One region of the Tenacibaculum platacis genome, then DNA from elsewhere that is predicted to be linked to it. Evidence: riboswitches for the same ligand, from Rfam matches in the RefSeq annotation. Region 1 holds a riboswitch; the other holds the start of a gene.
What was found. A riboswitch is a leader RNA that binds a small molecule or an ion and turns the genes downstream of it on or off. The one in region 1 is predicted to bind thiamine pyrophosphate.

Region 2: linked by a shared signal. The riboswitch ahead of ABNT61_RS08585 (TonB-dependent receptor) and the one ahead of thiS (sulfur carrier protein ThiS) in region 1 are both predicted to bind thiamine pyrophosphate.

What each region holds. Positions count from the first base shown of each region.
Region 1 is NZ_OZ038523.1:3,748,040-3,752,243, forward strand. It holds gene ABNT61_RS16805 (T9SS type A sorting domain-containing protein) at 1-1,319, shown strand, start outside; TPP riboswitch at 1,368-1,463, shown strand; gene thiS (sulfur carrier protein ThiS) at 1,518-1,721, shown strand; gene thiC (phosphomethylpyrimidine synthase ThiC) at 1,748-3,607, shown strand; gene ABNT61_RS16820 (thiamine phosphate synthase) at 3,729-4,204, shown strand, end outside.
Region 2 is NZ_OZ038523.1:1,959,015-1,963,218, reverse strand. It holds gene ABNT61_RS08585 (TonB-dependent receptor) at 32-2,365, opposite strand; TPP riboswitch at 2,516-2,608, opposite strand; gene arfB (alternative ribosome rescue aminoacyl-tRNA hydrolase ArfB) at 2,656-3,060, opposite strand; gene ABNT61_RS08575 (ATP-binding protein) at 3,063-3,716, opposite strand; gene pnuC (nicotinamide riboside transporter PnuC) at 3,680-4,204, opposite strand, start outside.

The DNA of each region.
Region 1 (4,204 bases):
CATATTTTTATTTAAGTAATTATAATATTTGTAATAGTGGTACAACAACTGTTTACTATTATGGTAGTGGTGATGATAGTTCAATTTATAATTGGGATTTTGATGGAGCAGAAGTAATTTCAGGTACAGGAAGAGGGCCATACGAAATCACTTGGAATGATAATTATGGAGAAAAGAATATCACGCTATCGGTTTCTAATAATAACTGTACTTCGCAAACCACAACTCAAAAAGTTCAGTTTAATCAATCTCCAACATTAAGCTTTAATGCAGAAAGTTCTGTTTGTAAAGGAGAATTATATACAATTGAATTCACAGGAGATAATTTTACGGATATATATTGGTCTTTTGATGGAGCAGAAATAGTTTCAGGTTCTGGTGCTGGTCCTTATGAGCTAAGATGGAACAATTCAGGTGATAAAAACATTAACGTTGCAGTATATAATAATGGATGTTATTCAGGAGATATTGTCAAAGTTGAGGTAAAGGAAAGTCTAGAAACACCAGAGATATGTGTTGTGACGGTAGATGAAGAATCGCTAAAGAATAAAATAGTTTGGGATTATTATTCTGATAACTTAAGCCAGTTTGCAATTTATAAAGAAACGGTTGTAGCAGGGAGTTATGAACTTTTATCCTATGTTGGAGCAGATACAAATTCTTTTATAGATGAAAATTCATCGCCAGCCCAAAGTTCAAGTCTTTATAAAATTTCTGCCATTGATAAATGTGGTGGTGAAACAGATTTAGGTACATACCACAAAACAATTCATTTAGTGTTAACTCCTGGAATTGGTAATTCATGGAACATGATTTGGAATGATTATGAAGGATTTGAATTTTACACGTACAGAATTCATAGAAGTATTGATGGAGGAGATTATGAATTATTGACTGAAGTTTCAAGTAATCTAAACTCTTATACAGATTTAAATGTAAGTTCTCCTAATGTTGCTTATTATATTGAAGTTATAAGTTCAAATCCATGTGGTAACGAAACGAATGAAAGAAAAGGAACTTTTAATTCAATTTCATCTAAATCTAATGTTGCAACAACATCTACAACTCTTAGTGTTAATGAATTTCTTTTAAAAGAGTTAAAAATTGGACCAAATCCAACTACCAACAAATTATACATTAAATCTAATAGCTTAGATTTAGAAAAATATAATTTGTATTCAATACATGGTCAATTAGTAAAATCTAATAAAACAATTACTGAGGATAATATAGACTTATCAAAACTAGCTAGAGGTACTTATATTTTGAAACTCAAAACAAATAAAGGTACACTTGTTAAAAAAGTAATTAAGAAATAATAAATATAAGAGTCTACAATGTAGACTCTTTTTTTTTATATTTGATTCATAAAACTTTAGGAGTAGCTAGTAGAACTAGTTTGAGAAATATCCTTAGAACCTGATTTGGTTAATACCAGCGTAGGGAAAAGTAATCTTCATTATAGTACATCTTTATTGGATGTGTTGATGCTTCTAGAGTTTATTTAATATGTTTTTATGATAACAGTTAAAATAAACGATTCTAATAAAACTTTCAAAACGGAGTGTAATCTCATCAGAATGATTGAAGAACTAAATATTCAATCCAATGGAATTGCTATTGCCGTAAATAATTCAATTGTAAAAAAGTCTGACTGGAGTAATCATAAATTATCAGAGAATGATAATGTATTGATTATTAAATCTACTCAAGGAGGATAAAAACGAACAACAAAACAACCTTTTCAATGAAGAAAAAAGATACAGCACCAAAACAAGATGGAGTAACTAGAAATCCATTTCCAAATTCTAAAAAGATTTATGTTCAAGGAAAAATACATCCTGAAATTCAAGTAGCCATGCGTGAAATTACATTGAATGATACTGTAGATTCAATGACGAAAAAACGTACACCAAATGAACCAGTTACGGTTTATGATACATCAGGACCATACACGGATCCAGATAAGAAAATCAACATCCATAATGGACTGGAGAGAATTAGAGAAGATTGGATTACAAGTAGAGGTAATGTAGAAGAGTTAGAAGCTTTCACATCAGATTATTGTAACGAAAGATTAAATGATGAAAGTTTAGATCACTTACGCTTTAATTTAAAACATAAACCGAAAAGAGCTAAAAAAGGAGAGAATGTTACTCAATTACATTATGCTAAAAAAGGAATTATAACTCCAGAAATGGAATATGTTGCCATTCGTGAAAATCAACGAATTGATGAAATGACACGTTTGTCTAAGCAACATCCTGGTCAAGATTTTGGAGCAAGTATTCCGGAGAAAATAACTCCAGAATTTGTTCGTGAAGAAGTAGCAAGAGGTCGTGCTGTAATTCCTTCAAATATTAATCATCCAGAAGCAGAACCTATGATTTTAGGTCGTAATTTCTTGGTGAAAATTAATGCAAATATTGGGAACTCGGCAACAACATCTTCTATTGAAGAAGAGGTAGAAAAGGCTGTTTGGGCTTGTCGTTGGGGAGCTGATAATATTATGGATTTATCTACTGGAAAAAATATTCATGAAACTCGTGAGTGGATTATTCGTAACTCTCCAGTTCCAATAGGTACGGTTCCAATTTATCAAGCATTAGAAAAGGTAAATGGCGTAGCTGAAGATCTAACTTGGGAGATATTTAAAGATACCTTAATAGAGCAAGCAGAACAAGGTGTAGATTATTTTACAATTCACGCTGGAGTTCGTTTAGCTTATGTACCAATGACCGCAAAACGTATTACAGGTATTGTATCTCGTGGTGGATCTATTATGGCAAAGTGGTGTTTAGCACATCACAAAGAGAGTTTCTTATATACGCATTTTGAGGAGATTTGTGAAATTATGAAAGCTTATGATGTGGCTTTTTCTTTAGGAGATGGTTTACGTCCTGGTTGTATTGCAGATGCAAATGATGAAGCTCAGTTCGCAGAATTAGAAACATTAGGAGAGTTAACAAAAATAGCTTGGAAACATGAAGTACAGTGCTTTATTGAAGGTCCAGGTCACGTGCCAATGCACATGATTAAGGCTAATATGGATAAGCAATTAGAAGCTTGTGGTGAAGCTCCATTTTATACATTAGGACCATTAACAACTGATATTGCACCAGGTTATGATCATATTACTTCAGGTATTGGAGCAGCAATGATTGGTTGGTACGGAACAGCAATGTTATGTTACGTTACACCAAAAGAGCATTTAGGTTTACCGAATAAAGATGATGTTCGTACTGGAGTAGTTACTTATAAATTAGCTGCACATGCTGCTGACTTAGCAAAAGGACATCCAGGTGCTCAACATAGAGATGATGCTTTGAGTAAAGCTCGTTTTGAATTCCGTTGGGAAGATCAATTTAATTTAGGTTTAGATCCAGAATTAGCTAGGGAATATCACGATGAAACTTTACCGGCTGAAGGAGCAAAAATTGCACATTTCTGTTCTATGTGTGGACCAAAATTCTGTTCTATGAAAATATCTCAAGAAGTGAGAGATTATGCTGCACAGAAAGATTTAGAGGAATCTAGTGCGATTGAGCAGGGAATGAAAGAAAAATCAGAAGAGTTCAAAGAAAAAGGTTCAGAAGTTTATTTATAAATAGTCTGAATTATGAATGTCATTACGAGGAGGAAACGACGAAGTAATCTGTTTTATAAAGTAGATTGCTTCATTTCATTCGCAATGACAATATTTAAATGCTGAAAATTAATAACTAATTATGTTAATAGTTTTAACTTCTGAACGAAAAATAGAAAATGAAGCAATGCTTTTAAACCAATTGTTTGAAAATGGTTTAGAAGTGTTGCATCTTAGAAAGCCGACTTTTACTATTGATGGTTATCGTGAGCTTCTTAGAAATGTTGACAAACAATACTACCAAAGAATTGTAATTCATCAATTTCATGATTTGTGCAAAGAATTCAAGCTTAAAGGAATTCATATACAGGAACAACCAAGAATAGATTTAGGAGATCAACTTTTTGAGTATTTTCAATTATTTAAGTCTGAAGGCTTTTCAGTAAGTAGTTCTTTTCATGAACCAGAAGTTTTGAATGCTTGTTCAATCAAATTCGATTATCATTTATTGAGTCCAGTGTTTTCTTCAATATCTAAACAAGGATATAAAGGAAGAGGTTTTGATGTTAATCACATTGATAAAACAATTATAGGAATGGGAGGCGTAAATACCGAAAC
Region 2 (4,204 bases), 1.8 Mb from region 1:
ACTCGGCTTTTTTATTTGATAATATATAAAACTAGAACTTAAAAGTAACTCCTGCTAAAAAGTTAATAGTAGCTTGTGGATAATATCCTGCTCCATCAACTGTAGTAGTAACACCTGGCGTTGTCCAAGTATCATCAAAGAAGAAATAGTATCCTCTATCTACATATTCTTTATTAAAAATGTTATTTACTAATCCCGTAAATACTATAGAATCGAAAATTTTGTTTGTTTCAACTTCATAGATAATATTTAAATCACTAGTAAAGTAACCATCTAATTTTTCGTTATTAGAAATTCTTCCACCTAAATTCCCCATAAATTGTTCTCCTACATATTTAGATAAAAATGCAATTTGAAGATCATCAGTAGGAGTAAATACTAATGAATTTCCTACAATCACATTAGGAGAAAAAGAAATGTTTGTGTTTCCTAAATTTTCAAGAACTCCATCGATCGGCGCATTAAAATCTCTATTTTGGTTTGTACTTAAACCTAAATTAGGTTTAACTGCAAGATATTCTGTTAGTGTAATATCTGCATCAATCTCTAATCCAAAACGGAAACTACTTCCACTTGTTTCTCTTAAAGGTTCTCCAACATTATTAATAGCTCCAGATAATACTAACTGATTCGTATAATCCATGTAGAATAAGTTCGTATTTATTTTAATATTATCTGTTGCTAAACGCCATCCTAATTCAAAATCATCTAAAGTTTCATGTTGTGTGTTTCCACCTTCAAAATCATTTCTATTTGGCTCTCTGTTCGCTCGTGCGTATGATAAATAGAAACTGTTAGCGTCGTTTAATTTATACGTTAAACCTACTTTAGGGTTAAAGAAGTTGAAATCTTTATCAATATCTAAAGGAACTCTATCAGAATTTAGTCCGCCAGTTCTATAACTCACGAACCTTCCTTGTAAATCAACATAAGCGTTTAATTTATCATTAACTCTAATGTTTGTTTTGATAAAAGAACTTAAATCATGTTTTTTAGCATCACTAAAATAATAACGATCTCTGATATTCGTATTTGGAGCTAGATCACTTCCCCAAATTACTTCTCCATAATGATCATTTGTATAGTTACTGTAAGATCCTCCGGCAATAATTTCAATTCCATCAGTAGTATAAGTTGCAGCCGCATTAAATACATAGAAATGGTTATCTAACCAACGACGAACAATTACATCACTTCCATCAACTATTAAGTTATTGAAATCTGGAGCAGATTCTCCAGGCTTATATTGCTCAAAATATCCTTTACCACGAGTATAATTTAAACCGATATTTGTAGATAACTTATCGCTAAACTTCTCATTCCAGTGCAGCTGATAATGGTCTTGCCAATAGTTATCCGTTTCGTTATCATAAGTATAAGGGTTTTGACGACGGTCTTCCTCTAATTGCTGAGCAGTTAAACCAAACCATGCTTGATACGTTTGTTCCTGTCCACCAAATACCACAGCTTTAATTAAAGTGTTTTCATCAGAGTAACTTCCTTGTAAGAAGTAAGATTTTAAATCTGTAAAAGCTCTATCAACGTAACCATCAGAATAAATATTAGATAAACGTCCTGAGAATTCGAAATGATCATTCAATCTACCAGTAGTAAATTTTACGGTATGTTTTCTAGTTCCAAAAGATCCGAATGAATTCGAAATTTCTCCTCCAGCTTCCTCAGAAATAGCATCAGTTAAAATGTTTAAACTTGCTCCAAATGCTCCTGATCCATTAGTTGATGTACCAACTCCACGCTGTAATTGTAAGCTTTGCGTAGAAGATGCAAAATCTCCTAAATTAACCCAGAACGTTCCTTGACTTTCAGGATCGTTGTATGGAATACCGTTTATAGTTACGTTAATTCTTGTTGCATCAGAACCACGAACTCTCATGTATGTGTATCCAACTCCAGCACCAGCATCAGATGAGGAAATCACCGAAGGTAAATAATTTAATAATACAGGAATATCCTGACCTAAATTGCGTTTTGCAATTTGTTTTTTAGATAAGTTTGAGTGTGTAACTGGAGCGTCTGCTTTTACACGAATTGATGAAACTAAAACCTCATCTAAAACTTCATCTTCTGATTTTAATGTAATCAAAACGTCTTTAGTTCCTGAGGCAATTTCTTTTTTAATAGTAGTATATCCAACGAAAGAAACTTCAAGGGTATAACTTCCTTTAGGAACTCTCATAGAAAAGTTACCATCAGCATCAGTTATAGATCCTTTTTTTATAGTTCGAATAACTACACTAGCACCATTTAATGGTTTTGAATTACTATCAACTACTTTACCAGTTATTTGCTCTGTTTGTGCATTAACCGCTAATGAAATTGAAATGAATAAAAGAGATACTAACATCTTCACTCTTTTACAAATGTTTAAAAACTTCATTTTTAAAATAAATGAATAAAAAGAGGCAATTATTCGTTGTTTTTTGAATACTGTATGTATGAGCGCATTTAGAGTGAAGCATAACTTTTTATACTTCATTAAAAAACATTTACATGTTCAATTAGCACTCATTATTCCCTAAACAGCATTACCTGTTCTAGGTTCTATGGGTTTGATCTCAGCCTATAATTGGCACCCCTTTATGAGAACGGTGCAAAGGTAAGGTGGAATTTTAAATTAACGAGTAAGAAATTTAGTTAATCTAAGTTAGGTTTTCGCCTTAATTGCTTTTTTAAAGAATGTTTTTGTTTGTTTTTAGCTTTTTTAACTAATGAACTTCTGGTTGGTTTTGTAGATCTTCTTTTTTTAGGTTGTACTAAACTTGAAGTGAGTAGTTGAAAAAGTTGTTGAGTTACAATTTCTTTATTTTTATGTTGTGATCTGCTTTCTTGAGAGTATAAAAGTAATTGACCGTTTTTAGATATTTTATTTGCAAGTTTAGTTGTAATAATTTCTTTTTCGCGAGAAGTTAAACCTTGAGAATTTTGAATATCAAAATACAATTCAACTTTGGAAGCTACTTTATTCACGTGTTGACCACCTGGTCCTGAACTTCTAATAGCTTTAAATTGAATTTCGGTTTGAATGTTACTTTTATCCAAGATTAGTGCATTAATGTATTTGGATCAATATTTTGATGTAAAAAATGGAGATCTAAATCAATCAAAGAGTCTGAATATGAATGTAGATTTTCTTTTTTAGCAATCAAATCATCAATAATTTGAGTGGCTTTTTTTAATCTGGTTTCTTTATCTCCTTTTAAAAGAATATAAGGACGATTATATTTTTCTAGAGCATTTTTAAACGCGTTAAACATTTCTTCACGTTGTTCAGGTCTATCTCTTAAATCGTCTTCTTCCCAAGGTGTATCTATATATGTTAGGAAGTAAATGTCATAGGTGTTTTTAATAGCGAATTCATCTAATAACGGATCTACAAATCCACCATAATATTCTTCTGAATATACTTTAGTTTCTAGCAAATCTGTATCACAAATCAATAATTTGTCAGCCTTTTTTGCTAGAGAGTTTTCTAAATCCATTTGACCGATAGCAATTGGAATTAAATCACTTTCTTCACAAGTTTTACGTTCATTATTCCATTTGTCTTGTAAATATTCCCTCGCATATTCTGGTGCCCAAACTGTATTGTAATGTCGAGCAAGCTGACGAGAAAGTGTTGTTTTACCAGTACTTTCTGGGCCAAACAGAACTACCTTTACTAAATTAATTTCGGATTGTCTAAGCTTTTCTTCCATGCTAAATATCCTAGTATTGCTATAAATGTAAATATTAAATATTGAAAACTTGTAAATACAAAGCCTTTGTATAAATATAAAGGCACAGAAATAAGATCACCTATAATCCAGTAAATCCAGTTTTCTATTTTTCTTCTTGCCATTAACCACATTCCTACAAAAAACACAGCAGTGGTAATTGTATCTATATAAGCTGTCCAATCATTCCATTTGTCGAAAGTTGCATAAACAACATACACAAAAATCAATGTAGCAAAGAAAATTGCAACACTAATTTTCTTTTCTTTTAAAGTGGTTCTTGAAATTGGATGTGCTACATGTCCGTCTTTAGTTTGTGTCCAAATATACCAACCGTAAACACTCATGATGAAGTAATAACCATTAATCATCATATCACCAAGTAATCCCCATTTCAAAAGAAGATAAACGAAAATAGCCGTGCTTATCATTCCAGTAGGGAAAACCCAAATCTTATTTTGTTTAGAATA